One region of the Streptomyces sp. NPDC060198 genome, then DNA from elsewhere that is predicted to be linked to it. Evidence: riboswitches for the same ligand, from Rfam matches in the RefSeq annotation. Region 1 holds a riboswitch; each other region holds the start of a gene.
The links. Region 1 has a riboswitch for cyclic di-AMP ahead of ACFWEP_RS11355 (C40 family peptidase). Riboswitches for the same ligand answer to the same signal wherever they lie in the genome.
Positions count from the first base shown of each region.

Region 2: it holds a riboswitch for cyclic di-AMP, as region 1 does, so the genes downstream of both, ACFWEP_RS13520 (M23 family metallopeptidase) here and ACFWEP_RS11355 (C40 family peptidase) in region 1, are expected to answer to the same signal.
Region 3: it holds a riboswitch for cyclic di-AMP, as region 1 does, so the genes downstream of both, ACFWEP_RS03165 (transglycosylase family protein) here and ACFWEP_RS11355 (C40 family peptidase) in region 1, are expected to answer to the same signal.

Region 1 is NZ_JBHWZJ010000062.1:14,770-24,957, reverse strand. It holds gene ACFWEP_RS11380 (urease subunit alpha) at 1-1,129, opposite strand, end outside; gene ACFWEP_RS11375 (urease subunit beta) at 1,122-1,433, opposite strand; gene ACFWEP_RS11370 (urease subunit gamma) at 1,442-1,744, opposite strand; gene ACFWEP_RS11365 (hypothetical protein) at 2,450-2,758, shown strand; partial or broken gene ACFWEP_RS11360 (methyltransferase domain-containing protein) at 2,853-3,626, opposite strand; cyclic di-AMP (ydaO/yuaA leader) riboswitch at 4,160-4,343, shown strand; gene ACFWEP_RS11355 (C40 family peptidase) at 4,347-4,823, shown strand; gene ACFWEP_RS11350 (ATP-binding protein) at 4,928-5,359, opposite strand; gene ACFWEP_RS11345 (helix-turn-helix domain-containing protein) at 5,561-6,424, shown strand; gene ACFWEP_RS11340 (DUF397 domain-containing protein) at 6,495-6,707, shown strand; gene ACFWEP_RS11335 (8-amino-7-oxononanoate synthase) at 6,740-7,888, opposite strand; gene bioB (biotin synthase BioB) at 8,033-9,268, shown strand; gene ACFWEP_RS11325 (adenosylmethionine--8-amino-7-oxononanoate transaminase) at 9,261-10,188, shown strand, end outside.
Region 2 is NZ_JBHWZJ010000083.1:8-10,195, forward strand. It holds gene ACFWEP_RS13515 (PP2C family protein-serine/threonine phosphatase) at 470-1,627, shown strand; cyclic di-AMP (ydaO/yuaA leader) riboswitch at 1,943-2,096, shown strand; gene ACFWEP_RS13520 (M23 family metallopeptidase) at 2,108-3,163, shown strand; gene ACFWEP_RS13525 (aldo/keto reductase) at 3,427-4,374, shown strand; gene ACFWEP_RS13530 (PrsW family intramembrane metalloprotease) at 4,384-5,976, opposite strand; gene trmB (tRNA (guanosine(46)-N7)-methyltransferase TrmB) at 6,182-7,108, opposite strand; gene ACFWEP_RS13540 (FAD-dependent oxidoreductase) at 7,101-8,444, opposite strand; gene ACFWEP_RS13545 (sporulation protein) at 8,554-10,095, opposite strand.
Region 3 is NZ_JBHWZJ010000011.1:293-10,480, reverse strand. It holds gene ACFWEP_RS03200 (N-6 DNA methylase) at 1-813, shown strand, start outside; gene ACFWEP_RS03195 (hypothetical protein) at 853-1,572, shown strand; gene ACFWEP_RS03190 (protein kinase) at 1,569-3,131, shown strand; gene ACFWEP_RS03185 (SurA N-terminal domain-containing protein) at 3,298-4,014, shown strand; gene ACFWEP_RS03180 (nucleoside triphosphate pyrophosphohydrolase) at 4,040-5,023, shown strand; gene ACFWEP_RS03175 (cytochrome P450) at 5,016-6,356, shown strand; gene ACFWEP_RS03170 (transglycosylase family protein) at 6,463-7,515, shown strand; cyclic di-AMP (ydaO/yuaA leader) riboswitch at 7,806-7,986, shown strand; gene ACFWEP_RS03165 (transglycosylase family protein) at 7,990-8,706, shown strand; gene eno (phosphopyruvate hydratase) at 9,057-10,188, shown strand, end outside.

The DNA of each region.
Region 1 (10,188 bases):
CCTCGCCGATCCGCCCCATGGCCTGGGAGTCGGAGGAGATGATCGAGATGGCGCCGAGGTCGTGCAGGATGTCCTCGGCGGCGATGGTGGAAGGCCGGATGCGCGACTCGGCGAACGCCAGGTCCTCGGGGACGGCCGGGTTGAGGTGGTGGCAGACCATCAGCATGTCGAGGTGTTCCTCGATGGTGTTGACGGTGTGCGGGCGGGTCGGGTTGGTGGAGCTCGGCAGGACGTAGGGCTCCGAGACGACGGTGATGATGTCGGGTGCGTGCCCGCCGCCGGCCCCCTCGGTGTGGTAGGCGTGAATCGTGCGGCCGGCGATGGCGGCGAGGGTGTCCGCCACGAAGCCGGCCTCGTTGAGGGTGTCCGTGTGGATGGCGAGCTGGGCGCCGCTCTCCTCGCAGACCCGCAGACAGGCGTCGATGACGGCGGGAGTCGCCCCCCAGTCCTCGTGGATCTTGAATCCGAGGGCGCCGCCGCGCAGTTGGGCCCGCATGGCCTCCTGGGACATGGTGTTGCCCTTGCCGAGGAGCCCGATGTTGACGGGGTATCCCTCCAGCGCCTCGAACATCCGGGCGAGGTGCCAGGAGCCGGGGGTGACGGTGGTCGCCTTGGTGCCCTCGGCCGGTCCGGTACCGCCGCCGACGAGGGTGGTGATCCCGGACGACAGCGCCTGGTCCACCAGGGTCGGCGAGATGAAGTGGACGTGCGCGTCGATGGCGCCCGCGGTCAGGATCTTCCCGTTCCCCGCGATGATCTCCGTCTCCGGCCCGATGACGAGGTCGGGGTGGACCCCGTCCATGGTGTCGGGGTTCCCGGCCTTGCCGATGCCGGTGATGCGCCCGTCGCGGATGCCGACGTCCGCCTTGACGATCCCCCAGTGGTCGATGACGACCACACCGGTGATCACCGTGTCGGGGGCGCCCTCGGCGCGGGTGGTGCGGGCCTGGCCCATGGACTCCCGGATCACCTTCCCGCCGCCGAACACCGCCTCGTCGCCGGCCCGTCCGGGGCCGCCCGAGCGGTCCTCCTCGATCTCCACGAGCAGGGAGGTGTCGGCGAGCCGGATACGGTCGCCGGTGGTGGGGCCGAACAAGTCGGCGTAGACGGCACGGTCGAGTTCAGCCATCGAGGGCACCTCCGGTTTCGCCGCGCAGGCCGGGAACGACGCGCGCGCCTGCGAGCGGGACGAGTTCGACGTCCACGGGGATGCCGGGCTCGAAGCGCACGGCCGTCCCGGCGGCGATGTTCAGCCGCAGGCCGCGGGCCGCCCCGCGGTCGAAGTCGAGACCGGGGTTGGCCTCGGCGAAGTGGTAGTGGGAGCCGACCTGGACGGGCCGGTCGGCCGCGTTGAGGACGGTGAGACGGGTGACGGGGCGGCCCTCGTTGATCGGCACGGCCCCGTCCGCGTACAGGATCTCTCCGGGAATCACGGCGCCCCTCAGACGATCGGATCGTGGACGGTGACGAGTTTGGTGCCGTCCGGGAAGGTGGCCTCCACCTGGACGTCGTGGATCATCTCCGGAATGCCGTCCATGACGTCGGCGCGGGTGAGCACCTTGCGTCCGGACGCCATGAGTTCGCCGACGGTCCGGCCGTCGCGCGCGCCCTCCAGGATGTGGGAGGTGATCAGCGCGACCGCCTCCGGGTGGTTGAGCCGCAGGCCGCGCGCCCGGCGTCTCTCGGCGACGTCGGCGGCCACATGGATGAGCAGGCGCTCCTGCTCGTGCGGGGTGAGTTGCACGCTTCCACCTCATCGTCTCGCGCCCGGTACCTGCCCGGCCCGGTGGCACCCGTCGGACGCCGACACGTTCGTCGGGTACGGGGGCGGGCGTCACCGGCCAGGCAACGCACGTTAGAACCAAAGTTTTTCCGTCGCGTTAACTGGCGCCGCCCTGCTCCGGCGCCGGGCGGTACCCGGACGGCGCTCCGTCGGGCGGGCACGCCCGCGGCCGGCTCTCCGGTGCGGCCTCCGCGCGGCGCCGCCTCGTATACGGCGCGTACCGGCCCCGCCTCGTGTGCGGCGCGTACCTGCCCCGCCTCGTGTGCGGCGCGTACCTGCCCCGCCTCGTGTGCGGCGCGTACCTGCCCCGGGGCACGCGGCGCGTACCGCCGCGGGAGCGCGGCATGCGGTGCGGAGGCCCGGCGCCGACATGGCCCGCCGGGCGCTCGGGTAGTAATGCAGCAACCCACTGCGGCCGGTGCGGTGCGGAGCTGCCGCCGGACCGCGGGGCCGAGCCACGGCGTGCCGGGCTGCCGGCACGACGCGCTCCGCGCCGCCCCGTCACGGACCCGGCCGGCCGGGTCCGTCGCGGACGGCATCGACCGTGGCCCCGTCCACGACGCCGGATCGCCCGCGCCGGTCCGGCCCCGGATCGGGGAACGCCGCACCATCCACCCGCACACCGCCCGACGCCCCACGCCCCACGCCCCACGAGGTGAATCCCCGATGCTGCCACCGGAGTTGCCGCCGCTGCCCGCACTGACCCGTGCCGAAGCGGAGTTCGTCGACCGCTATCTCGCCGTCCTGGACCAGGTGGGCCGGATCAACCCTGCTCGGGGCAGCGACACTTACGGGGCGCTCCGGGCGGCGCAAGCGCTTGCCTCGCACGCGGCGGCCCTGCGGGACGCCCTCGCGCTGATGCACGAGCGGGGGGAAGCACAGATCCACGCCGCCACGCTGGCGCGGGCGCTGAGGGCACTGGACGGGGAGCGGCGGGCGGGGCGGGTAGCGGTACCGCCTACGCCGGGAAGCTGAGGGCACGGGGTGGGCGCCGGTCCAGGACCGCGGCCGGTGTCCGTTCGGGCGACGAGCAGGCGGGGGCCGGGATCTGCGGCATTGGCGCCGACGGACCCGGGCAGGTAGTCGCGGGTGAGCCGGAACCGGTCCGGCCATCCGGGCTCATCGGTGTCGAACGTCAGCGCCACCACGCGGCGGGCCACGCGGCGCATCTCGCGCAGCCCCGCCATGAGGTCCGCCCAGTGGTGGACGGTGGAGACGGCCATCGCGACGTCGAAGGACCGGTCCCGGAACGGGAGGCTCTCGGCCGTGGCGGCCACGCACGGCGCCGATCCGGCCGGCCGCTGTGCCCGCATGACCGCCGACGGTTCCACCGCGGTCACGGCGCGGTCGGCGGCACGTAGGAGCCCGTGCCGGCCCCGACGTTCAGCACCGTCCGCGCGTCGCCGAGTGCGTCCCGGATCTGCGCGGCGATCCGCGGTCCGGTACGCCGTGTCGCGGAGTAGGCGCCGCCGATCTCGTCGTACAGCTATGCGCCGAGCATCTCTGGTTGCTCTTCCCGTGTCACCTGCCTTCCCCTCGCCCTTGTCCCGAGTTTTCTGTCGATGGCCGCAACCACGGCGTCGGCCCGATCGCGCCGCTCCAGCAGCAGGCCGCGCAGGTGCGCGACCGCGTCGGCGGACGGGTCGCCGACGAGTTCCGCGACTCCCCTCAGACCGAAGCCCAGCCGCCGGTGGGCGAGTACCTCCCGCAGCCGCGCCACGTCGCCCGCCGAGTGGGCCCGGTACCCGGCCGCGGTCCGCCCCGACGGGCGGACGAGCCCGAGATCGTCGTAGTGATGCAGCATGCGGACGCTCACGCCCGCCAGTCGGGCCATGCGCCCCACGGTCCAGTGATCCTCCACGGCACCCACGGTGCGGCCTGACGCCACGTGAGGGTCGAGGGCGGCGCCATCGACGGCGGTGGCCGGGGCGGTGGCCTTCCCCGCCTGCCGAGGAGACCCCGGCGGGGCAGAAGCCTTCGGACCTGCCGGGCGGGGCCACTCGGCAGGACCGGTCGAGGCCGGGGTCCGGGCAGATGCACGGAGTCGGACCGATCCGCCCTGTTTCACCAGCGACACTCCGTAACGAATATCCGATTTTCCGCCCGTTCAGCGCAAGGATTCCGCCCGCTGCGCCTCTCCCCCGATTTGCGCTCCCCGGCGTTCTCCCCATCCGCGAAGTACCGCACTCCGCAAGCTCGGTGGAGACACGCCCGGTACGCGCCCCCGGCCGTGTCGGGCACTCCCCCACTCTCCCGGCGCAACGGGGGCCGACCGTACTGACTTCCTCTGCCACCTCGAAAATCCCGCACGACCTGAGTGAAGATCCGTGGGACGACAAGCCCCCGCCACCCTGACGGGGCGGTCCGCGCGGACGCCGAGTCCTGCCGCCGAGCGGATGACGGGTCGACAGGAGTGGATCGGCAGGAGTGGAGGACCCGAGCACAACGGGCCGGCCGGGCAACCGGACGTCCCTCGGGGTGAAGCCGCATCGCGCGGCCGGGCGACTTCGCCAGCCCGAACCCGACAGGTCATCCTTCACAGGCGGCTGACGAAGGGTTGCGCATGACTGCGCAGGTTCATGTCCCGTCTCTGCTCACCCGGGCCGGTACGGCCTCGGTCCTCACTCTGGCCCTCAGCTCGACGATGCTGGCCCCCGGCCTGGTGTCCGACGCCGAGGCAGCCACCACCGCCCGCGCTTCCAAGGCGCTCCGGATCGCCGCGTCGAAGAAGGGCTCCCCCTATCAGTGGGGGGCCACCGGGCCTCGCAGGTTCGACTGCTCCGGGCTGACGCTCTACTCGTTCAAGAGGGTCGGCAAGAAGCTGCCCCGTACGGCGCAGCAGCAGTACAACAAGACGCGCCACATCACCTCCTCGCAGCGCAGGAAGGGTGATCTGGTCTTCTTCCACAGTGGTCGCAGCGTCTACCACGTGGGCATCTACGCCGGCAACGGCAAGATCTGGCACTCGCCGAAGACCGGTTCCGTGGTGCGGCTGGAGCGGATCTGGACGAAGCGGGTCTGGTACGGGCGGGTGCGCTGACCGGCCCGGGTCCCGAGCCGCCCGCCGTGGAGTGGCCGGCCCGGACAGGGCGGCGCGCGACGACACCGCCGGGTCTCGCGCGCCCCGTCCGGGCCGGGGTGGTGTCAGCCCCGTACCGGCACCGACCAGGGCAGGGTGACCCACACGGTCTTGCCGCCCTCCTCGGTGGGGGTGACACCGAACCCTCCGCCGCACTCCTTGGCCAGCGCCCTGATGATGGCCAGTCCGCGCCCGTTGTCCTGCTGCACAGCCGCGGGGAGCCGTCTGGGCCACCGGGGGTGGCTGTCGGTCACCTCCAGTCGCAGTTCCTCGTCGCGGTCGAGCACCAGCCGCACCGTGAACGTGGGTGACTGGCCGCGTGTGTGCAGGACCGCGTTGGTGGTGAGTTCCGAGACGATCAGCAGGACCGTCCCGGCTTCCTCCGTGTCGTCGTGCATACCCCACTCCGCGAGTACGCGGGCCACGTGTCTGCGGGCCGCGGACACCGACACCGGATCGCTCGGCAGGGTGACATGTGCTTCCTGATGGTCTGCCATGGCGACGCCGTCCCTTTCCGCCCGGGCGACCCCTATCGGCCCGGATTGTGCCTGGCGCCAGAGTGCCACCGCATGAGCCCGTGCAGGCACGATCTGCCGAGATATGCATATATCTATCGCTCAATGCGGTGAACTCCGGCTCACCGGAGCTCGAACATTCGGCACACTTGTCTTCCAGCCGACCGGCGGAAGGAGACCGGAATGGGCAACGGCCCCGTCGTGCGCCGTCGCAAACTCGGTGAGGAGTTGCGGACGCTGCGCCACTCGTCGGGACTCACGAGCCAGCAGGCGGCATCGCTGCTCGGCTGGCACCAGTCGAAGGTGAGCAGGATCGAGACGGGCGCGAGCGGGGTGTCCCCGGCCGACGTCGGCCGTCTGCTCGACGCCTACGCCGTCGACGACCCCGAACTGCGCACCCTGCTCTCGGCACTGGCAGGGTCGGCGGACGGTCGCGACACGGGCTGGTGGCATGCCTACCGGGGTGTCATTCCGCCGCAGTACCGCGACTTCATCGCCCTGGAGGCACAGGCCGAGACGGCCAGGACCCTGGAGACCTCGGTGGTTCCCGGGTTGCTCCAGACCGCCGATTACGCGCGGTCGGTCACCGAGTCCGCGCTGGACGGGATACCGGGGGCGCATCTGGACGCCCTGGTCGAAGTGCGGCTCGCCCGCCAGTCGGTGCTGCGGTGCGACGCCCCGCTGCGGCTCACCGCCGTGCTCGACGAGGCCGTGCTGCGGCGCGAGGTGGGCGGGCGGCGCGTGATGCGGGCCCAGCTGGACCATCTCGTGGCCATGACGGAACTCCCGCACGTGCGGATCCAGTTGGTGCCGTTCAGTGCCGGAGGTTACGTCGGCCTGACTGGCCCGTTCGTCATTTTCTCTTTTCCGACAACTTCCGCACTGGATGTGGTCGTTCTTGACCACTTGACGCGTAGTCACTACCTGGAACGGAAAGAGGATCTGGAGGCGTACGGTTCCGCTTTCCGCACCATGCGGGGGCGTGCGCTCTCGCCCGAGCGGTCGAGGGACCTCATCGCGACGATCGGCCGCGAGGGGCGGCCGTGACGAACCACCGCGGGCCCGGCCGGACGGAGCGGGACGGTCCCGCCGACGTCCACCGACCCGAAGGAGCACCATGGCCGACCGACCGGCACCGGACGCCTCACCGTGGCGCCGCAGCAGCCGCAGCACCGGTATGAACAACTGCGTGGAGACAGCGGTACACGGGCCGGACCGGCTGTCCGTACGCGATTCCAAGGCCGCGGACCGGGGCCGGCTGTCCTTCTCCGCGTCCGCCTGGCGGAAGTTCGTCTCGGGCCTCGGGGAACCGGGCGAGGACGCGCGCTGAGGGCTTCTCGCGCGTGCGGCCCCGCCCGCCGGTCAGGCGACGCCCCTCGGAGCCGTACGGGCGATCGTCTCCAGGGCGGTGTCGACACGGTCGTCCGTCAGGTCGGCCCGGGCGGTGAGCCGCAGACGCGAGACGCCGTCCGGGACCGACGGCGGCCGGAAGCAGCCCACCGCGATCCCGGCCTCCCGGCAGTCCGCCGCCCAGCGGACTGCCGACTCGGGGGAAGGCGCCCGTACCGACACCACCGCGGCGTCCGGGCGTGCCGCGTGCAACCCCGCCGCGGTCAGCCGTTCGTGCATCCGGGCGGCCACCTCGCGCGCCCGGGCGGCGCGTTCCGGCTCCCTGCGCAGCACCGCGAGGCTCGCGAGCGCGGCACCCGCGGCGGCGGGTGCGAGTCCGGTGTCGAAGATGAACGTGCGGGCCGTGTTGACGAGGTGCCGGATCACCCGTGCGGGTCCCAGGACCGCACCACCCTGGCTGCCCAGGGCCTTGGAGAGGGTGAGCGTGACCACCAGCCCCTCGTCCCCCGCCAGCCCGGCGGCGGCCGGGGCTCCGCGCCCGCCCGCTCCGAGCACCCCGAGACCGTGGGCGTCGTCGACGACGAGCCCGGCGCCCGCGCTCCGGCAGACGTCGGCGAGCGCGGACAGGGGGGCCGCGTCCCCGTCGACCGAGAAGACCGAGTCGGTGACCACCAGCGCCGGCCCGCGGTGGGAGTCCAGGGCCTTCTCGACGGCCTCCGGGTCCGCGTGCGCCACCACCTCGGTCCTCGCCCGCGCCAGTCGGCAACCGTCCACGATCGAAGCGTGGTTGGACGCGTCGGACACGATGATGCCGTCCGCGCGGGAGAGGGCGGTGAGTGCGGCCAGGTTCGCCGCGTAGCCGGAGGAGAACACCAGCGCGGCCTCGAAGCCGCAGAAACCGGCGAGTTCGCGCTCCAGCTCTTCGTGGAGGGCGGTGGAGCCGGTGACCAGGCGTGAACCCGTGGCGCCCGCCCCCCACTTCCGCGCGGCGCCGGCCGCCGCCTCGATCACCTCGGGATGCCGGGTGAGCCCGAGGTAGTCGTTGCTCGCGAGGTCCAGCACCTCGGTGGCGGCGGGCCGCGGGCGCAGCGTACGGACGAGTCCGGCGGCGGCGCGGCGGCCGGACTCCTCCTCTGTCCAGTCGAACGGGGAGTAGGCCATCGGAGGGTCCCTTTTGTAGGCAGCTCACAGAGCGTAGCCGGGGGCGCAGTCGGTCAGGGTGTGGCAATACACACACACCCTCCCCCTCTCTGCTGTCGGGTTCCTCCTTGGCCGATGGCCGTGGAGTGCGTCAGGATCGACGCCATGGACCTGTTGAGCACACTGGTGGACAAGGGGTTGCGGCGCGAACTGCCGACCCGTGAAGAGGCGCTCGCCGTGCTGGCGACCTCCGACGACGAACTGCTCGACGTGGTGGCCGCGGCGGGCAGGGTGCGCCGTCAGTGGTTCGGGCGCCGGGTGAAGCTGAACTACCTGGTCAACCTCAAATCGGGGCTGTGCCCGGAGGACTGCTCCTACTGCTCGCAGCGGCTCGGCTCCCAGGCGGGCATCCTCAAGTACTCCTGGCTGAAGCCCGAAGAGGCGTCACGCGCGGCGGCCGCCGGGGTGGCCGGGGGTGCGAAGCGGGTCTGCCTGGTGGCGAGCGGCCGCGGCCCCACCGACCGGGACGTGGACCGGGTCTCCCGGACCATCGAGGCGATCAAGGACGAGAACGAGGGCGTCGAGGTGTGCGCCTGTCTGGGCCTGCTCTCCGACGGGCAGGCCGAGAGGCTGCGTTCGGCGGGAGCGGACGCGTACAACCACAACCTCAACACCTCCGAGGCCACCTACGGCGGCATCACCACCACCCACACCTATGCCGACCGGGTGGAGACCGTGCGCCAGGCCCAGGGGGCGGGGCTGTCCGCCTGCTCCGGGCTGATCGCCGGCATGGGCGAGAGCGACGAGGACCTGATCGACGTGGTCTTCGCGCTCCGTCAACTCGACCCCGACTCCGTGCCGGTGAATTTCCTGATCCCGTTCGAGGGCACTCCGCTCGCCAAGGAGTGGAATCTGACGCCCCAGCGGTGTCTGCGGATCCTGGCGATGGTCCGGTTCGTCTGCCCGGACGTGGAAGTGCGGCTCGCCGGTGGCCGCGAGGTGCATCTGCGGTCGATGCAGCCGCTCGCGCTGCACCTGGTCAACTCGATCTTCCTGGGCGACTATCTGACCAGTGAGGGTCAGGCGGGCCAGGCCGATCTCGACATGATCACCGACGCCGGGTTCGAGGTGGAGGGCGCGGACACCACGACGCTGCCCGGCCACCGGGCCGCGACCGGTGCGCGCGCGGGCTGCGGGGCGCACGACGATTCCGGTGCCTGCGGCGGCGGTGGCGGGTCGGAAGCGGGCGGCGGTTGTGCCCCCTGCGGCGGACCGGCCGTGGCGGTGGAAGCGTCGGCGGAGGCCCCGCCGACGGAGCAGGTGGCCGCCACGGCGGCGCGTACGGACCTGGTGGCCGTGCGCAGGCGGGGCGCGGGGACGGATCTCGCTCCGAATGCCTGACGCGTACGTCGAGGGGCCGGCCCGCTCCGTGGGGCCGGCCCCCGGCCTCCCCCACACCCCGTCGTCCACACTGACGCCCGCCCGGCTGCGGTCCCTCGACCGGGCGCACGTCTGGCACCCCTACGGGCCGATGCCCGGACGACAGGAGCCGCTGATCGTGGAGTCGGCCTCCGGTGTCCGGCTGAGACTGGCGGAACCCGTCGAAGGTCAGCGGGAACTGGTGGACGGGATGTCCTCCTGGTGGTCCGCGGTGCACGGTTACAACCATCCGGTCCTGAACGAGGCGGCACACGCACAGCTGGGACGGATGAGCCATGTGATGTTCGGCGGGCTCACCCATGAGCCGGCCGTCCGGCTGGCCGCCCGGCTGGTGGAGATCACCCCCGGCCCCCTCCAGCACGTCTTCCTCGCCGACTCGGGGTCCGTCTCCGTCGAGGTGGCGGTGAAGATGTGCCTGCAGTACTGGCGATCGGCCGGCCGGCCCGCCAAGCAGAGGCTCCTGACCTGGCGCGGCGGTTACCACGGCGACACCTGGCAGCCGATGTCCGTGTGTGATCCCGAGGGCGGGATGCACGAACTCTGGTCGGGGGTCCTGCCTCGGCAGATCTTCGCCGACGCCCCGCCGGACGGCTTCGACGCGGAGGTCGACGAGGCTTACGCGGAGCATCTGCGCGAGCTGATCGCGCGTCACGCCCATGAGCTGGCCGCAGTGATCGTGGAACCCGTCGTCCAGGGCGCCGGGGGAATGCGGTTCCATTCGCCGGGCTACCTGCGGGTGCTCAGGGAGGCGTGCGACGCGCACGGCGTCCTCCTCGTCCTCGACGAGATCGCGACCGGATTCGGCCGCACGGGGCAGCTGTTCGCCGCGGAGCACGCCGGGATCGCCCCGGACGTGATGTGCGTCGGCAAGGCGCTGACCG
Region 2 (10,188 bases), on a different contig from region 1:
ACAGCGTGCCGGGCCCGAGTCGTTCCCGCGTGTTCGTCCACGCGTATGCGTGCGAGCGTCGTCCGTTCGGCCCCTCCGTTCTCTGTGCGTGTTCCGCCCGCTCGGTCCGACCGGCGCGTAAAGATCTGCCGCAAGGGGCATGAACTGGTCCATCCAGGAAACCCCGCACACCTGCACGGTCGGCGCGGCCCGGTCGAACGCGTTGGCGGACATCCGGGTGCGGAGTCGTCCGGGCGACCGCTTCGCTGTCTCGTACGCGGCGCGTGGGCGCTCGCCGAACGGTGTCGAATCCCCGCTCCGCCGGACCGGTGCACCCGGCGTACACCGGCGGTGGGGGGCGCTCAATGGGGAGCTGCGCGCTCCCCCCTATGGACGACGAGGAGTCGCCGCACGGCGCGGCTCGGGCCGGCCCGGGCGGGGCGCGGTAGGTTCCGCAGCCGTGGCGGGACAGGGCAGGAGAAGCACAGAGGTGGGGAAACGGCTGTACGGGAACGGTTGGGCGTCCGGGGGTGTCAGTGCCCGGCGATTCGTGCGGATCCTGCCTGCCCTGCTCGTCCTCGGCGGGCTGGTCTTCGACATCGCGTCACCGCCCCGCTTCACGGCGGTACCCCTGTTCGTCGCCGCGCCCCTGATCGCCGCGCCGTTCGCCTCCCGGACCGGCACCGTCCGGATCGGAGCCGCCTCGCTGGCCGCGGTCATCGCGATGCGGGTGTACGTGGGCACCATCGGCGAGATCGTCCCGATCATCGAGACGCTCACCGTGGCCACGACGGCCGTGCTGGCGCTGGTCATCAACGGAGTGGTGCGGCGCGGCAGCGAGCAGCTGGCCTCCGCCCGGATCATCGCGGAGACCGCCATGCGCGCGGTGCTGCCCGTCCCGGCCGACCGGGTCGGCGGGCTCCACGTCGCCGCGCGCTACGAGGCGGCGCAGGCGGACGAGTACGTCGGCGGCGACCTGTTCGCCGTCGCGGACACCCCGCACGGGGTACGTCTCGTCCTGGGCGACGTACGCGGCAAGGGGCTCGACGCGGTCGAGGCGGTGGCGGTGATCATCGGCGCGTTCCGGGAGGCCGCCGAGCAGGAGGAGACGCTGGAGGGGGTGACGCAGCGGCTGGAGCGCGCGTTGGCCAGGGACGCGGCGCGGCGGGGCGGGCTGGACCCGGTGGAGGGGTTCGTCACCGCGGTGCTGGCCGAGATCCCGCAGGGCTCCGCCACGCTGCGAATCGTCAACCGGGGTCACCCCGAGCCGTTGCTGCTGCATGCCGGGGGAGCGCTGGACGTGCTGCGGCCCAGTACCCCGGCGCTGCCGCTCGGCATGGCGCTGGGGGCCTGGCCGGACCGGGCGGACGAGTGGGACCTCCCGCCGGGCGCGACCCTGCTGACCTACACGGACGGGCTCTCCGAGGCGCGCGACCCGGCGGGTGTGTTCTACGACCCGGCGGAGCGGCTGCGGGGCCGGATCTTTCCCGGCCCCGACGAGCTGCTCTCGGCGCTCACCGACGACGTCCGGCTGCACACCGGTGGGCGCTCGACGGACGACCTGGCGCTGCTCGCGGTGGCCCGGCCGGCGGAGGACCAGCCGGAGCGCCGGACCACCGTGCCGATCGTGGGCCGCGGCGGCGGCTGACGCAGGTCCGGGGCGGCCGGCGCCGCCCTCGGAAACACGCCCGGGTGGCGCTCCCGCGGTCGGCTCCGCGGACCGTCGCGCGGGTGCGGCGACGGTCCGTAGCAGGGTGGTGCCGCTCGATAACATATGACACACCGTCAGATGAACGGCGCTGTACGACTCGTCCGCAAGTCGCCCGGATAGGTGTGGGAATGCCCAGGTAAATCCCGGCCCGAAGTGGGAATGATCAAGGGGAACGGCTTGGAATCGGAGCCGTATGTCTATTAACGTTCGATAACGCAGCGCGGTCGTCCCAGCCGTCGTCAGAGACGGCGCCGTGCGCGAGCGCCGAATTCCGCAAGGGAACCGGGGAACCACCTTCTTGGGGTGAATCGGACACCTGTGTCTCGACAGAGACACCAGGCGCCCGTAGGAGACCTTCCTGCTCCGAACCCGTCAGCTAACCCGGTAGGCGAGAAGGAAGGAAAGGAGTGCGCCCACGTGGCGTCCAACCAGCCTGCCCCCGAAGCCCCGTCACCCTTCGCCACCCGTGAGGGTTTCGGCTCCCCTGGCGACGCCGACAAGGCCTGGGAGGAATGGAACCCCACCGAGGATTCCCTCCGCCCCGTACGCGGCCGGCACCGCGTCGCCAAGCAGCGTGGTCTCGCGCGTAGTTCCACCGTCCTCGGGGTCGGCGTCATCGCGGCCGTCGGTGCGGGCGGCATGGCCACCGCGCAGAGCAAGCCGCCGGTCTCCATCTCTCTTCCCGATTCGCTCGCGGACAACCTTCCCGACGCCAAGTCCCTTCCCGGGCTGGGTGCTCTGATCACCGCGGTCGAGTCCGACGACACTCCCGTGCCGGTGGCGGCGTCCGCGCCGTTCACCACGGCCGGACTCACCACCGCGGAGACCGAGAAGGGCGCCACCGACGCGGGCGAGGCGCTGCGCGCCCGCATCCTCCAGCAGGCCGAGCAGCAGCAGTCCGCCGCCGACGCGGACGCGAAGGCGGCGGAGGAGGAGGCGGCGGCGGCCAAGGCCGCCACCGAGGCCAGGAAGCAGCAGGACGTGGCCACCGCGAAGGCCGCTGCGGAGAAGAAGGCGGCCGAGGAGGCCGCGGCGGAGAAGGCCGAGGCCGAGAGACTCGCCAAGCTCGCCGCCAGTTACTCGCTCCCCACCTCCGCGTACACGATCACCTCCACCTTCGGTGAGGCCGGCACGATGTGGGCCTCCGGGCAGCACACCGGTCTCGACTTCGCCGCGCCGACCGGTACCCCGGTCAAGGCCGTGCACGGTGGAACGGTCAAGTCGGCCGGCTGGTCGGGCTCGTACGGGTACCGCACGGTCCTTGAGCTCGACGACGGTACGGAGATCTGGTACTGCCACCAGTCCTCCATGGACGTCGTCGCCGGCCAGCAGGTCAACACGGGCGACACCATCGGGCGCGTCGGAGCCACCGGCAATGTCACCGGCCCGCACCTCCACCTCGAAGTCCACACCCCGGACGGCACCGGCATCGACCCGATGGCCTGGCTGACCGGCAAGGGCCTCACCGTCTGACGCCTCCGGGCCCGCACCGGCCCGGGCGGCCGGGTACCTCCGCCGGACACGCCACGGGCGTCTCCCCAGCCCCGGCAGCCTTGACGCTCCCCCCGACGTCAGGGCTGCCGGCCTCTCGTCCTGCCGAAACCTCGGCCGGAACCGTCGCGCGGCCAGTCGCCGGAGCAGTCGCCGTCGGCATCTCGGCCGGAATCGCGGCCGCGCGTGGCGGCCGGAGCCCCGGAAGCGGAATACGATCTCCCGTCCGCTCCGTTGAACCCCTCATGACTTCTTCTCTCCGCACACTCGGAACGTCCGGCATCGAGGTCTTCCCCCTCGCCCTCGGCGGCAACGTCTTCGGCTGGACCGCCGACGAGGCCCAGTCCTTCGCGGTGCTCGACGCCTACACCGCGGCCGGCGGCAACTTCGTCGACACCGCCGACGCGTACTCGGCCTGGGTCCCGGGCAACCGGGGCGGTGAGTCGGAGGCGCTGATCGGCAAGTGGCTCAAGGCCCGTGGCAACCGTGCGGACGTCGTCGTCGCCACCAAGGTCGGTGCCCACCCCCAGTACCGAGGGCTCGCCACCGGCAACGTCAAGAGCGCGGTGGAGGAGTCCCTGCGGCGCCTCGGCACCGACTACATCGACCTTTACTACACGCACTACGACGACGAGAGCGTCCCGGTGGAGGAGATCGTCACCACCCTCGACCAGCTGGTCAAGGAGGGCAAGGTCCGCGAGCTCGGCGCCTCCAACATCAGCCCCGAGCGCCTGCGCGCCTCGCTCGAATTCTCCGAGCGCGAAGGGCTCGCCCGGTACGTCGCCCTCCAGCCGCACTACAACCTGGTCTCCCGCGACACCTACGAGGGGCCCGCCCAGGACCTCGCCGCCGAGACCGGCCTCGGCGCGGTCCCGTACTACGCGCTGGCAGCCGGCTTCCTCACCGGCAAGTACCGGCCGGGTGCGCAGGTGGAGAGCGCCCGCGCCGCGAGCGCCGGAGCGCACCTGGAGTCCGAGCGGGGGCAGAAGGTGCTGAGCGCGCTGGACGCCGTCGCCGAGGCACACGGGGCCGAGATCGCCACCGTCGCACTGGCCTGGCTCGCGTCCCGCCCCACGGTCGTGGCGCCGATCGCCTCGGCCCGCACGCCGGAACAGCTCCCGGCGCTGCTCGCGGTCGCAGAGCTCACGCTGACCGGTGAGGAACTGGACCGGCTCACCGAAGCCTCCGCCTGAGCGACGGCCTCACCCCGGAGGATGCAGATAGGGGTTGTGCCCGCCGTACTGCCGGTGCGGAGGCGGCTGCGCAGGAGCGGGCGACGGGACCTGCCCCGTGCCGTACGGGGATGCCGGGTCGGTTCCGTACCCAGCCGGAGCCGGACCCCCCGGCGCGCCGGGCCAGGACTGCTGCGGGGACGGCGACGGGGGCGCCCAGCCCCGGGCGTGCGCGCCGTGTGCCGCGTGGGCGCCGTGCGCGTGGGCTCCGGGGCCGTACGGGTGGGGCACCGGACGGCGGACGGCCGGGCGGAACACGCTGCGGGCCGCGTGGCTCAGCGCGGGGGCTGCGACGTTCCTGCGCTCCCAGAGGTGGTGCAGCAGCTCCTGCTCCCGCGCCGCGAAGTCGACGCCCACGGTGCCGCGCCGGGCGTCCCGCCGCAGCGCGGCCAGTGAGGTCGCGAACGACTCGTACTCCGCGACGGCCCGGGCCGCCGCCCGGCCCCTGGCCCGGTCCGACGCACCGTGCCAGTGCCGCGCCAGATCCCGGGCCATGCCCCGGGCACGCATCGAGGCGAGCGCGAGCGGTTCGGCCGGGGTGAGCCAGCCGGCCATCGCGTACGCCGGGAACTCGGCGGCGAGCGTCCGCAGTTCCCGGCCGCGCGACCAGATCGCCAGCCAGGTCAGCAGCCCGAACGCGGGCATCATGGCGGCGCCGTAGACCAGGTAGAAGCCGTACGGCCCCCAGGTCGCCGAACCGTTCCACAGGGCGTGCATGCCCATCGCGAGCAGCACACCCAGCAGTGGGAGCGCGATCCGGCGGACCCGTCGCCGGCCGCCCCCCGCACGGCTCGCGGCGGCGAGACCGAAGCCGATGCCCGTCATCGCCGTGAACACCGGGTGCGCGAAGGGCGACAGGACGATCCGCACGAAGAAGGTGCCGACCGTCAGCGACACGATCCCCACCGTCCCCAACTGCCGGTCCTCACCGAAAGCGTTGCCGAGGTAGAGGATGTTCTCGCTGAACGCGAAGCCGGTCGCGGTGAAGCCCGCCGCCACGATCCCGTCGACGACCCCGTTGAACTCCCGTCTGCGGAACAGGAAGAGCATCAGCACGGCGGCGCCCTTCGCGCTCTCCTCGACGATCGGCGCGACGACCGTGGCCCCCAGGGTGTCGGCGCCCGACGGATCCGCCGAAAGGTTCGCGATCCAGTACGTCGCGAAGGAGTTCGCGACGATCGCGACCAGCGCCGCCGCGCACGAACCCCAGGCGAAGGCGAACAGCAGATTCCGCCAGGGCGCCGGTTCGACCCGGTCCAGCCAGCGGAACGCGGCCATCAGGAGCGGCACCGGCAGCACCGCGAGCCCCAGACCGACGAGGAACCCCTCGGTGCCGGTCTCTTCGCGCACCAGAGCCAGGATGAGCAGCCCACAGATGGCCAGCGTGACGATCACCGCGCCCGCGCGGAACGCCTTGCTGCGCCACACCAGCCCCACCCGGCGCGGGCGGTAGCGCCAGTGGGCGCGCTCCGGGACGGCGCCCAGGATCTCGCCGAGCCGTTGCTCTTCGAGCACGGGGACGGCGGGTTGCGGATGTCGGTGCTGCTCGGACCCGGCGGACATGTCCCGACCCTAACGAGCGGGACCGACAACTGACCAGGCGGTTCCCGCACGGCCCGCGTCGCCGGCAGGGCGCACGGCCGATGTCGTCGGCAGGGCGCACGGCCGATGTCGTCGGGAGGTCGCGCGGCCCGCGTCGTCGACAGGGCGCACGGCCGCCGGGAGGCCGCGCGGGTCCGTCGGGCGCCCCTGGCCGACGGACCGGTTCTCAGATCCTGGTGAAGAGCAGGTCGTGGACGACGTGCCCCTTGTCCAGGCCCTGTCCCTCGAAGCGGGTCAGCGGCCGGAACGCGGGACGTGGCGCGTAACCGCCGTCCGCCCGGGTGTTCTCGAACCGGGGGTGCGCGGTGAGCACCTCCAGCATCTGCTCCGCGTAGGGCTCCCAGTCGGTCGCGCAGTGGATCACCGCGCCGGGCTTCATACGGCCCGACACCAGGTCCAGGAAGTCCGGCTGGATCAGACGGCGCTTGTGGTGGCGGCTCTTGGGCCACGGGTCGGGGAAGTACACCCGCAGACCGTCCAGCGACTGTGGCTTCAGCATCTCGCGGAGCAGGATGATCGCGTCGCCGTTGGCGACCCGCACATTGTCCGAGCCCGCCTGGTCGGCGAGGCGGAGGAGATTGCCCTGGCCCGGGGTGTGCACGTCGACGGCGAGGATGCCCGTGGCCGGGTCGTCCGCCGCCATCTGCGCGGTCGCCTCGCCCATGCCGAAACCGATCTCCAGCACGACCGGCAGCCCGCCGAACATCTGGTCCAGGTCCAGGACGCGCAGACCGTCGATGTCGAAGCCCCACTGCGGCCAGAGGCGTTCGAGGGCGTCCTGCTGGCCGATCGTGACCCGGCTGCGGCGCGGCTGGAAGCTGCGGATGCGACGCTCGTGGTGCGAGCCGGCCGGATCGGCGGCGGGCCCGCCGGGGAAGCGCGGCTCCTGGCGCAACCGGCGCTGCCGGTCGAAGGAGGCGGCCCGTCGGGCGGCGGCGTCGGCGGCCTCCGCGGCGTCCACGTCGGCCGTCTCCTCGGTCGGGTCCGCGGCTGCGTCCACGTCGGTGTTCACGTCGGCGTCCATGGCGGAGGCCTCGGCGGTCCCGGCGTGCGCGCCGGGCTCCGTGCTGGGGTTCAGGGGCTGCTCAGACACAATGCCCCGATTCTACGGCTGGCGGCCTCCACCCCGCTCCCCGTGCCAGGGCCAGGGCCCGCCGGGCGATCTCCCGCCCCACCGGCAGCGCCGTGGCGAGCGCGGCGTCCGCGGGGGCGTGGAGCACGTGCACGGTGTGCGGGGCCTCACGGATCAGGAAGTCGTCGACCGGTGTGCCGTCGCCGTGCACCGCCTGGGCCCGCACCCCGGTGGGGGCCGGGCGCAGGTCGTCCTCGGTCACGTCGGGCAGCAGCCGCCGGAGGGCGGCCGTGACCGCCGACCCCGTCGCTCCGGCCCGCCCGGCCCGCTCGTCCGGCGTGGTCCGTGCGACGGGCCCGGTCCGCTCCGGCGGAAGGACCGCACCGGCGTGGACGAGGGGCGCCCCGCCCCGTACGTACGCCTCCTGCCGACGCGCGGTCCGCCGGGAGACGGGCCGGGCCAGCACCGAGAGCAGACCCCCGGGGTGGAGCACGGGTTCGGCCCGTCCGGGCGGGCTCGCGCCGACCGGCCCCACGTGGACGGTCCCGTCGACGGACCGTACGAGGCCCCGGACCAGCTGCGCCCCGAGGAACGGGTGCCCGGCGGCCGGCACCGGGTGCACCACCGCGCTGACCAGCTCCGGCCTGCGCAGCTCGTAGTAGATGTCCCGGACGGGCAGGACGCGCACCCCGGGCTCGTCGCCCGCGAGCCGTGCCACCCGGTCGCTCCGCGGGCCCGCGGCGTTGACCAGGGCTCGGGCGCGGACCACGGTCCCGTCCGCCGTGCGGGCCGCGACGCCCCAGGGCCGCCGGTCCACGGCGGTCACCCGCGCCGCGCACCGTACGACCGAGCCGGCCGCGGCGACCTCGCGCGTCAGCGCGGCGAGGACCCCGGCCGCGTCGCAGACCCCGGTGGTGGAGACCCGGATCGCCGCCTGTCCGCGCACCCGGGGCTCGTACTCCGCGATCTGCGCCGGGCCCAGCTCGCACACCGGCAGCCCGTGTTCCCGGCCGCGCTGCGCGAGGGCGTGGAGCCGGGGGAGCTCGGAGCGGTCCGTCGCGACGATCAGCTTGCCGGAGACGGTGTGGGCGATGCCGTGCCGCGCACAGAAGTCGGTCATCTCGCCGCCGCCGCGGGCGGCGAACCTGGCCGTGAGGGAACTCCGGCGGTGGTGGACACCACTGTGGATCAGCCCGCCACCCGGTCCCGCGAGGTGCTCGGAGGGGTTCCGCGCCTCCTCCAGGACCGTGACCCGGGTCCCCGGCGCCGCGCGCGTGAGCGCGTACGCCGTCGACAGGCCGACGATCCCGCCGCCGATCACCAGCACGTCGCAGTCGTAGTCCGCGTGCGTCCTCATCACGCCACCTCCCTCCCCGATAGTGCACTGACCCGCTGACAACCGGATCAAACCCCGGACGGGGATGGGACGTGGCGCGTGTTCCGGCGGAGGGGGCGCGCGGGTGGCGTCAGGCGGGCGCCACCAGCAGCGGACGGGCCCGCTCGCGCAGCTCGGCGACGCGCGGCTCGTCCCCGTACGGTTCGAGGCGGTGCAGCAGGTCGCGGACGTACTCGGTGGTCCGGGCGGAGGAGATCCGTCCCGCGACCTCCACCGCGCGGGTGCCGGCGGCGCACGCGGCGTCGAGGTTGCCCGACTCCAGTTCGGCCACCGCGGAGACGACCAGCCGCAGACCGTGCGAGCGGACGAACTCCTCGGTGGGCTTCGACAGTGCGAGCTCGGTGAACCTGCGCACCTGGCGGGGTGCCTTGAGGTCGCGGTAGCACTCCGCGGCGTCGGCGGCGAACCGGTCGTACGAGTAGAAGCCGAGCCACGAGGGATCGGAGTCCCCCGGCCGCGACCGCTCCAGCCAGCTCTCCGCGCCCCGCAGCGCGGCCCCGGCCGCCGGGGCGTCCCCCGCCTTGGCGTGGGCGCGCGCCTCCACCAGCCGGAAGAAGCTCATCGTCCGGGCCGTCGCGAGACCCCGGTTGCGCTCGACCGCCGCCTGCGCGAGGTCGACGCCCTCGTCGGCGAATCCCCGGTAGGTCGCCTGGAGCGACATCGAGGCCAGGACGTACCCGCCGAGCGGGACGTCGGCGGCGGCCCGGGCGAGCCGCAACGCCTGGATGTAGTAGCGCTGGGCGGCCTCCTGTTGACCGGTGTCGAAGGCCATCCACCCGGCCAGCCGGGTCAGTTCGGCCGAGGCGCCGAACAGCGCACGGCCCACCTCGTCGCTGTACGAACCGAGCAGCAGGGGTGCGGCGTCGACGCGTAAGCACTCCGGGACCATCGACGAACGCCAGTCCCCGCCGCCGTACTTGGAGTCCCAGCGACGCGCGTCCTGGGCGGCCTCGCGCAGTTTGGCGACGTCGCTGTGCCCGACCCGGAGCGGCGAGGCGTCGGCCACGGCCTCGGGCCCCGGCTGTACGGGGACCACGCCATGCCCGGCGGGCAGTACCAGACCGCTCCGCGCCGGACCCGTGGGCGCCGGGCGTACCGCCCCCGGACCGGCGAGGAGCGCGGTCCGCGCGGCGGCGGAGTCCCGGGCGACCGAGGGGTCGGCGGGGGTTATCAGCCAGCGCGAGGCGGGCGTCGCGTAGGCGCTGACCGAGAAGGATCCCGCCAGCGACTGCCAGATGCCGTTGCCGCCGCGACGGCCGGCGAGGTCCAGGCGGTACAGCTCCGTGGCGGAGCGCACCGCCTCCGCCACGTCGCGAGGGAAGGCGAGCCCGACCTCCGGCGCCGGGTCGGCGTCGGCGAGGCCGATCTCGTGCAGCGGGACCGGCCGGCCCAGCTTGGCCCCGATCGCGGCGGCGATGAGATGCGGCGCCGCGCCCTGCGGCACCATGCCCTTGGCGACCCAACGGGCCACCGAGGTCTTGTCGTAGCGAAGTGTCAGCCCGCGCTGTGCTCCGAGGTCGTTGACCCGCCGGGCGAGCCCGGCGTTGCTGATTCCCGCGAGGGCGAGAACCGTGCCGAGCTTCTCGTTCGGCCCGCGTTGCTCCCTGGACATGCGCCACCCCTCGACACACAGACAGCCGCCGCGTCACCGGGGGCGGCGCGCGGCATTCGTACCGTGTTCTCCTCGCGGCGGGACCTCCTGGGC
Region 3 (10,188 bases), on a different contig from region 1:
GTGCCCGTCATCGACCTCCTCGACGACGACGTCGACCTCACCCCCGCACGCCACCTGCCCCGGCCCTCCACCGCCGGGGGTGCGGCGGAACTCGCCGACGTACGGGACAGGTTGACCGACGAACTGCGGCTCACCCTCCGGCTGACCCCGCCCTCCGCCGGCCTGGTCGAGCCCGCCTCCCGGCCGTTCACCACCCTCGGTGAACTCGCCCGCGCGGGCGCGCTCCGGCTCAGCACCGGCGGCTCCGGCGGCGGCCGGGGGCCCGTCCTCACCGAACACGACGTCCTCGGCAACACCCCGCCCAGCGGCGCTCCCGCCGGCCCCGCCCAGGAGTCCGAGACCCTCGCCTTCCTCGCGACCGGGCCCGCCTCCGCGAGCGCCACCGGTGCGGCGGGGCCCGCCGACGACGCGGTCGTCCTGCGCACGGGGGACGTCGTCGTCCCCGTGCTCGGCGGCGGCTCGGTCGTCCGGGTCGTGGACGAGGCGACCGCCGGTGCCGTGCTCGGCCGCAACCTCCAACTGCTGCGCCCCGATCCGGCCGTGCTCGACCCGTGGTTCCTCGCCGGATTCCTGCGTGGCACGGCCAACAACCGCCGTGCCAGCAGCCACGCCTCCACCGCCTCGCGGCTCGACGCCCGCCGTATCCGGCTGCCCCGGCTCCCGCTGGACGAACAGCGCCGGTACGGTGAGCAGTTCCGCGCCCTCGCCGCCTTCGAGGACGCGCTGCGCACGGCGGGCCGACTCGGCGGGCTGCTGGTCCAGGGCATGTACGACGGACTCACGGACGGGACGGTGTCCCCTTCAGTGAGCTGAGTCACGTCCGTTGTGCACAACCAGGGAACGGCCGCACGCGTGGGTGTATACGCTCGCACCACACATCCGCCCATCGCCTCCCGGGAGCGGCACATGCACGGCTACGGCTATCCGCCGGAGCTTCCCCCGGCGCGCCCGTCCTCGGCGACGCTGACGGTCCTGCGCGTGGTCTTCGTGGCACTGACCGTGCTGAGTTGCGGCTTCCTGGCATGGACGGCGATGCTGCGGCTGGCCATCGTGACCCGGCGCCCGCGCGACTGGGGGCTGTTCGTCCTGTCCGTCGTGCTCACCGTCGGACTCGGCGTCTACCTGGACGTGCTCCCCAGCGCCGAGGACGAGATGACGGACAACCAGGCGTTCGCCCTGATCGGCTGGATCCTGGCCCTCCTCGGCGGCGTCACCTGGTACTACCTCTTCGCCGACATCCGGCACTTCGGCCCGAACGGCCCCGGGGCCCTCGCGGCCCGCGCGCGGGCCACCCCCGGCTACCCGTCCGCAGGCCCCGCCCAGGGGTACGGCTACCCGCCGGCCACCACCCCCCAGCACCGGACGCCCCCCTACGGCGCACCGCCCGTCACCCCTCACCCGCAGGGCCCCGCCGCGCCCTACCGAGCCGTCCCGCCGCAGCCGCAGCCCACCCCGCAGCCGCAGCCCACCCCGCCCCCGCGGCGCCCCGGCCCGCCCCAGCGGCTCGACCAGGTCCGCGCCGAGCTGGACGAGCTGAGCGACTACCTGCGCAAGGAGGGTGAGGGCCGGTGAGCGGACGCGTCGTCGCCGGGCGGTACGCCCTCGCCGCGATCCTCGGCCAGGGCGGCATGGGCCAGGTCTGGACGGCGTACGACCAGCGGCTCGACCGCCGGGTCGCGGTGAAGCTGCTGCGACCCGACCGGATGGGCGTGCCCGGCGGCCGGGAGGAAGCCGAGGAGATGCGCCGCAGGTTCGCCCGGGAGTGCCGGGTGACCGCGCAGGTCGACCACCCCGGACTGGTGACCGTCCACGACGCCGGGGGCGACGGCGACGACCTCTTCCTCGTCATGCAGTACGTCGAAGGCTCCGACCTCGCCGACCACCTCGCCGAGCACGACCCCTACCCGTGGCCCTGGGCCGTGGCGGTCGCCGCCCAGCTCTGCGCGGTGCTCAGCGCCGTGCACGCGGTGCCGATCGTCCACCGCGACCTCAAGCCCCGCAACGTCATGGTCCGCCCCGACGGCACCGTCACCGTGCTCGACCTCGGCGTCGCCTCCGTGCTGGACACCGACACCACCCGGCTCACCCACACCGGCTCCCCGATCGGCTCCCCGGCCTACATGGCGCCCGAGCAGGCGATGGGCGGCGCGGTCGGCCCGTACACCGATCTGTACGCACTCGGCGTGCTGCTGCACGAGCTGCTCAGCGGGGACGTGCCGTTCTCCGGGTCCACCGCCCTCGGCGTGCTCCACCGCCACCTCTACGAACCCCCGCTGCCGGTCCGGAACCTGAGGGCCGACGTGCCCGAGCAGTTGGAGGCCCTCGTCCTGCGGCTGCTCGCCAAGGACCCGCAGGCCCGTCCCGGCTCCGCCCAGGAGGTGTACGAGGCCCTCGCCCCGCTGCTGCCGGCGCACGGGACGCCCGCCGGGCCGCTCGATCCGACCCGACCGTTCCTCCGCCCGCACGCCCCCTGGCCCGACCGGGCGACCGCCCCCGCTCCCGTGACGGCCGGCGGCTTCGGCCCGCCGCCCGTACCCGCCCAGCGTCCGGCGTCCGGCCGGGCGGACGTGGCGCGCGCCGTGGACGAGGTCAAGCAGCTCCTCGGCGAGGGCCGGATCACCCAGGCCGTGGACATCCTGGGCTCCATCCTGCCGACCGCCGCCGCCGAGCACGGCGAGCGCTCACCCGTCGTCCGCATCCTGCGCAAGCAGTACGCGGCGACGCTGATGGACGACGGCCAGTACCGCCGCGCCCTGCCCGAACTGCGGCGCCTCGCCGACGACCGCGCCTCCGAAGCGGGCCCCGGCGACCCGCAGACGCTCCAGTACCGCTACGACGCCGCCCAGTGCCTGGAGCAGCTGGGCGAGACGGCCGCCGCGCTCAACGAGTACCGCGCGGTCCTTCCGTACTACGAGAACGTCTACGGAGCCGTCGCCACCGACCCCGGCCGGGCTTTCGACATCCGCCACCGCATCGGTCTGCTGCTGCTCGCGGTCGGCGACCACACCGCCGGCCGGGCCCAACTCCAGGCCCTGCTGTACGACACCGAGCGCTCCTACGGCCCGCACCACCCGCTCCCCGCCGAACTCCGCCGTCAGCTGACGCACCAGCGGGACGTACGCGGCGGCTGAGGCCGACGCCGAGCACGGCCGGGGCGGACACCCCCCGACGGCACCACATCCCCAACTCGTCCCGAATCGTTGGTCGAACCAGTGGCCCCCATGGCCGCCACTGCCTAACATCGATCACCGCAAGGCTTTGTGCACTGATGCACAAACTCTCATCGGGAGGCTCCCTTTGCACCGCCGTCGTCGCACCGCGCTCACCCTCTCCGCCGCACTCCTGCTCTCCGCGCCCGTCCTCACCGCCTGCGGCGGCGAGGCCCATCCCGGCGCCGCCGCGATCGTCGGAGGGCAGCGGATCGAGGTCTCCACCCTCCAGGCGGACGTCGCCGAGGTGCGCGGCGCGCAGCAGAACTCGCCGCAGTCCGCCCAGCTGGTGAAGGGGTCCGGACAGCTCCCGCGTGCCGCCCTGCACCGGCTGATCTTCGGACAGGTCCTCGACAAGGCGGCCGAGGACGCCGGGGTGACCGTCAGCCGCAAGGAGCTCCAGCAGGTCCACCAGACGGCCGTCGCCCAGTACGGCGGCGAGGACGAGCTGGCCGCGACCCTCCTCCAGGAGCGCTGGATCTCCCCGGAGCAGATCGACGGCGACCTCCGCCAGGAGGTCCAGCTGCCGAAACTGGCGGCCTCGCTCGGCGCGGACCTCCAGACCCAGGAGGGCACCCAGAAGGTGACCGAGGCGCTCACCAAGGCGTCGAAGTCGCTGCACATCGACGTCAACCCGCGCTACGGAGCCTGGGACGACCAGCAGATCCGCCTCGGTACCTACGAGTCCCCCTGGCTCGCCAAGGCCACCGGCGCCGACGACGCGACGTCCGGAGGGGACGGCGCCGGAGGCGACGGCAGCGGGCAGGACGGCTCCGGGCAGACGGACACCGCCCCGGCGGGCTGACACGCCGCCGGGGTAGGTTCGACGGGTGAACGCTGAAGCACCCGGCCGGGTCGTCCTCCTCACCGCCAGCCACCGAGTCGCCCCCGGACTGCTGTCCTGGCCCGCCTGGCAGACGTTGCGCACCGCCGACCGCGTCCTGTGCGGCGCCCCCGACCACGTGCAGCTCCCCTACCTGCGCGAGGCGGGCGTCACCGTCGAGCACACCGAGCCGACCGCCGAGGAACTCGTCGACGCCTGCGCCGGTGACCGGACCGTGGTGGTGCTGGTCGGCGGTGAGGGCGATCAGCGGCTCACCGACGGACTCGCCCGCCTCGGCGGCTCCGGCCGGGTACGGATGCCGGACCTGGAGCTGCTCCCCGGTTCGTACGACCTGCCGGGCGCCCGCCTCCTCGACCTCGTCCAGGTCATGGACGTGATCCGCCGCGACTGCCCGTGGACCTCGACGATGACGCACCGGGGGCTCGCCAAGTACGCCATCGAGGAGACGTACGAGCTGGTCGAGGCGATCGAGGACGGCGACCGCGACGAACTCCGCGAGGAGCTCGGGGACGTCCTCCTCCAGGTCGTCTTCCACGCCCGGATCGCCGAGGAGGACACCCAGGCGCCCTTCTCCGTCGACGACGTGGCGGGCACCCTGGTGGAGAAGCTGATCCGCCGCCACCCGCACATCTTCGGCGACGCGACCGCGAAGACCCCGGAGGACGTCCGTGCGCACTGGCTGCGCACCAAGGCGGTCGAGAAGCGACGCGACTCGGTCACCGAGGGCGTCCCGCTCGGTCAGCCCGCCCTCGCCCTCGCGGCGAAGCTCGGCGGCCGGGTCCGCGGTTCCGGCCTGGAGGTCGCCCCGCCCACCGGCGACACCCTCGGCTACGAACTGCTCGCCCTCGCCGTCCGCGCCGAGGCCGAGGGCGTCGACCCGGAAGCCGCCCTGCGCGCCGCGGCCCGCGCCTACCGCGACGCGATCCTCGCGGCGGAGGGCGCGGACACTCCGGGCACCGACGATGAGTGACCGGCCGGTGGACGACAGCCCCGTGGAACCCGGCCCCGGCGCGCCCGCCGGCTGCCCCGCGCACCGCGCGAGCGCCGCCCCCGAACTCTTCACCTGGGAGTTCGCGACCGACCCGTACCCCGCGTACGCCTGGCTCCGCGAGCACAGCCCGGTGCACCGGACCACGCTGCCCAGCGGGGTCGAAGCCTGGCTGGTCACCCGGTACGCGGACGCCCGTCACGCCCTCGCCGACAACCGGCTCTCCAAGAACCCGGTCCACCACGCCGGGTCTGCGCACGCCAAGGGGAAGACGGGGATTCCGGGGGAGCGCAAGGCCGAGTTGATGACCCATCTGCTCAACATCGACCCGCCCGACCACACCCGGCTGCGCCGGCTCGTGTCCAAGGCGTTCACCCCGCGCCGGGTCGCGGAGTTCGCGCCCCGGGTGCAGGAGCTGACGGACCGGCTCATCGACCGGTTCGTGACCGAGGGCAAGGCCGACCTCATCCACGAGTTCGCGTTCCCGCTCCCCATCTACGCCATCTGCGACCTGCTCGGGGTGCCCGAGGAGGACCAGGACGACTTCCGGGACTGGGCGGGCATGATGATCCGCCACGGCGGCGGACCACGCGGCGGAGTGGCGCGCTCGGTGAAGCGGATGCGCGCCTACCTCGCCGAACTCATCCACCGCAAGCGGGAGAACCCGGGCGACGACCTGATCTCCGAACTCATCCGCACCAGCGACCACGGCGAGCACCTCACGGAGAACGAGGCCGCCGCGATGGCCTTCATCCTGCTGTTCGCCGGCTTCGAGACGACGGTCAACCTCATCGGCAACGGCACCCACTCCCTGCTCCGCCACCCCGAGGAGCGCGCCCGCCTCCAGGCGTCGCTGGAAGCGGGGGAGGAGGAGCTGCTCGCCACCGGCGTCGAGGAGCTGCTCCGCTTCGACGGCCCGGTGGAGCTGGCCACCTGGCGGTACGCCACCGAACCGCTGACCCTCGGAGGCGAGGAGATCGCGGCCGGGGATCCCGTGCTCGTGGTCCTCGCGGCGGCCGACCGCGACCCCGCGCGCTTCGAGGACCCCGACGTGCTCGACCTCGCCCGGCGTGACAATCAGCACCTCGGCTACGGCCACGGCATCCACTACTGCGTGGGTGCGCCGCTCGCCCGGCTGGAGGGACGGACCGCCCTCGCCACCTTGTTGAGACGTCTCCCTGACCTGCGTCTTGCGGGAGAAACGGCCGATTTGCGGTGGCGTGGAGGGCTCATCATGCGTGGACTGCGCACCCTTCCGGTGGAGTTCACGCCGGGACCGGCGCTCGGTGAAAGTGACGCTCCGTCAACACTGTGATGTTCACGTGATCTGCGAGGCATCGACTTGTGACACACGTTCGAGTCCCGCTAGGTTCACGGTTCGACGCATCAGTTCACCCGTCAGTCACACGGAAGGCACTCCCATGGGCTCCGCGAACGGCAGACACCGCCGCCCTCGCCAGGCACCCGCCATCGTCGTCGCAGCCGGCGTGACAGGCTCCGCCCTCGCGATTCCGCTGCTCGCCGCGGGCAGCGCCGGCGCGGCGGACGCGAACACCTGGGACAAGGTCGCCGAATGCGAGAGCGGCGGCACCTGGAGCGCGGACTTCGGCAACGGCTACTACGGCGGACTGCAGTTCTCCCAGGAGACCTGGTCCGCCTACGGCGGTACGGACTACGCGCAGCGCGCGGACCTCGCCAGCCGCACCCAGCAGATAGCCGTGGCGGAGAAGGTGCTCGACGCCAAGGGCCCGCAGGCGTGGCCCGGGTGCGCGGTGATCTCCGGGCTGGCGCCCGCGGGCACCCCCATCGGCGTCGACCCCGGCTCCACGGACGCGGGTGCCTCGGCCGGCACGATCCCGGACGCGGACGGCGCACCCGTCTCCACCGGCACCACGGAGTCGACGGGCACCTCCGGTTCCACCGGGGCCTCGGACTCCGGCACCACCACCGGCAGCAGCGCCACGCCGGGCCCCGACGCCTCCGTGACCCCCTCGCCCTCCGGCTCGGCCACCCCGGGCGCCACCACGCCCGGCAAGAGCGGTGCGAAGGGCGGCGCGACGGACGCGGCGACCGCTGACACCGCGACGGGCGGCAAGCACCGCGGGACGCCCGACCCGGCCGAGGCCGCCGCCGCCGACGCGTCGCGCGACACCGGCCGGCACGCCTCGCGCGGGGACGGCGAAGCGCGCGACGACGCGACGCTCGCGACGGACGGGACGTACACGGTCCAGTCCGGCGACAACCTCTGGGCGATCGCCGACGCGCAGAACCTCTCCGACGGCTGGACCGAGCTCTACCAGGCCAACGAGAGCGTGATCGGCTCCGACCCCGACCTGATCCTGCCCGGCCAGGAGCTCGACCTGAGTACGGCGGCGGCCCCCGCGGCGACCGACACCGCTGCGGCCGCGTCGGACACCACCTCCGACACGCCGGAGACCGTTCCCGACACGGCGGAGACCGCTCCCGCCAACTGATCCAATTCGGGAAAACACCCCAAAAAGAGGGGCAGTTAAGGGGCCTATGTCCACTTTTGCGAAAGTGAGACATGGGTCTCTTCGCTGTTCCGGCGTGTCGCGGTCGCCGAGGTTCGCGGATGTCCGCTTTGACCTGCGAAAACGGTTATCCGGGCGTGACCAGTAAGGTCTGATTGTCGTATATGTCCATCATTGAATGTGGGGGTTCCCTCTGTTTACGGTCAGAACCGCTCGCACCGCGGGCCCCGTCGACCGTCACGCCGAATCCTGCCGTCGGTCGAAGGGAACAGACGCGTAAAGCGCCGTAGGCAGGAGCGGGGGACCCAGGTAAGCCGCCGGTATCGGACGGCCCGTCGGAAGCGACGGGCGACCGGGACCGGCTAGGGGTTAAGCCACACGCAAGGACGTGTGGCCGGGCACTCATTGGCCCGAACCCGACAGCTCACCTCGTAGGCGTCGGTGAGGAGACGTTCCATGCTGCTGTCCAGCAACGGTAAGCACCGCCGCTCGTCCAAGGCCGTCCGTGTGGCCACGCTCGCCGGCGTCGCCGGTGCCGCCATCGCCCTCCCGCTGATGGGCGCCACCAACGCTTCCGCCGCCTCCGTCGCCACCTGGGACGCCGTCGCCCAGTGCGAGTCCGGTGGCAACTGGTCCATCAACACCGGCAACGGTTACTACGGCGGTCTGCAGTTCTCGCAGTCCAGCTGGGCCGCCGCCGGCGGTACGAAGTACGCCCCCCGCGCCGACCTGGCGACCAAGGAGCAGCAGATCGCCACCGCCGAGGTGCTGCTCGACCTGCAGGGCCCGGGTGCCTGGTCCTGCGCCGGTGCCGGCAACCTCACCAACGACGGTGTCGACCCGGGCGTCGACACGGGCTCCTCCGCGAGCACCGGCTCGACCGCGACCGACGACAGCGCCGCCACGGCGACGCCGGACCGCGCCACCGACTCGCAGACCGCCTCCCGCAGCGAGGAGCGCCCTGCCGCGAAGTCCGAGACCGTCACCACGCCGACCGGCGACAAGGTGGAGAAGGGTGACGGCGAGTACAAGGTCGTCACCGGCGACACCCTCAGCACCATCGCCGAGAAGCAGGGCGTCAAGGGTGGCTGGCAGAAGCTCTTCAAGCTGAACCACGACATCGTCGAGGACGCCGACCTCATCTTCCCGGGTCAGCAGCTCCACCTGAAGTAATCACGAACCACTCCTCCCCGGAACGGGGGTGTCCGGCGGCACCCCTTTCCCACTCCCTGGCCCGGCGCGCACTCCCCCCGCGTGCCGGGCCAGGGCCTTTTCCGGCGCCGGTGCGGGTGCGCGCCCGCGGGTGGCGTACAGGTGGAGCGGGGGAGGAGCGTGCCGCGCACCCCGCTGTACCGCGGGCCGCCGACCCCCGTACCGCCGGACGTTATGTTCCGTACGGAAACAATGTGTAGGCTCGCCGTGTCACTGGACGGACGGTCGGCTGGCCGATGTCCTGTGTCCGGTTAGGCTCTAGTCGCCAGGCTCAAGAGCCCCGCACAGTCAGCGTCACATCCCAGAAGGAGATGCTCGTGCCGTCCATCGACGTCGTCGTAGCCCGGGAAATCCTCGACTCGCGGGGTAACCCCACCGTCGAGGTCGAAGTTGGTCTCGACGACGGCAGCACGGGCCGTGCTGCCGTTCCGTCCGGCGCCTCCACCGGCGCGTTCGAGGCCGTCGAGCTTCGCGACGGCGACCCCAAGCGTTACCTGGGCAAGGGCGTGGAGAAGGCCGTCCTCGCCGTCATCGAGCAGATCGGCCCGGAGCTCGTCGGCTACGACGCCACCGAGCAGCGCCTGATCGACCAGGCGATGTGCGACCTGGACGCCACGGAGAACAAGGGCTCGCTCGGCGCCAACGCCATCCTCGGCGTCTCGCTCGCCGTGGCCCACGCCGCTTCCGAGGCCGCCGACCTCCCGCTCTTCCGCTACCTCGGCGGCCCGAACGCGCACCTGCTGCCCGTTCCGATGATGAACATCCTGAACGGTGGGTCGCACGCCGACTCCAACGTCGACATCCAGGAGTTCATGATCGCCCCGATCGGCGCGGAGTCCTTCTCCGAGGCCCTTCGCTGGGGTGCCGAGACGTACCACACGCTGAAGAAGGTCCTGAAGACCAAGGGCCTCTCCACCGGTCTCGGCGACGAGGGCGGCTTCGCCCCGAACCTCGAGTCCAACCGCGCCGCGCTCGACCTCATCGTCGAGGCCATCAAGGAGGCCGGCTTCGTCCCCGGCCGTGACATCGCGCTCGCGCTCGACGTCGCCGCGTCCGAGTTCTACAAGGACGGCAAGTACGAGTTCGAGGGCAAGTCCCGCTCGGCCGCCGAGATGACCGAGTACTACGAGGAGCTCGTCTCCGCGTACCCGCTGGTCTCCATCGAGGACCCGCTGTACGAGGACGACTGGGCCGGCTGGAAGGTCATCACCGACAAGCTCGGCACCAAGGTGCAGATCGTCGGCGACGACCTCTTCGTGACCAACCCCGAGCGCCTCGCCCGTGGCATCGAGGAGGGCTCGGCCAACGCCCTGCTCGTCAAGGTCAACCAGATCGGTTCGCTGACCGAGACCCTGGACGCCGTCGAGCTCGCGCAGCGCAACGGCTTCAAGTGCATGATGTCCCACCGTTCCGGTGAGACCGAGGACGTCACCATCGCCGACC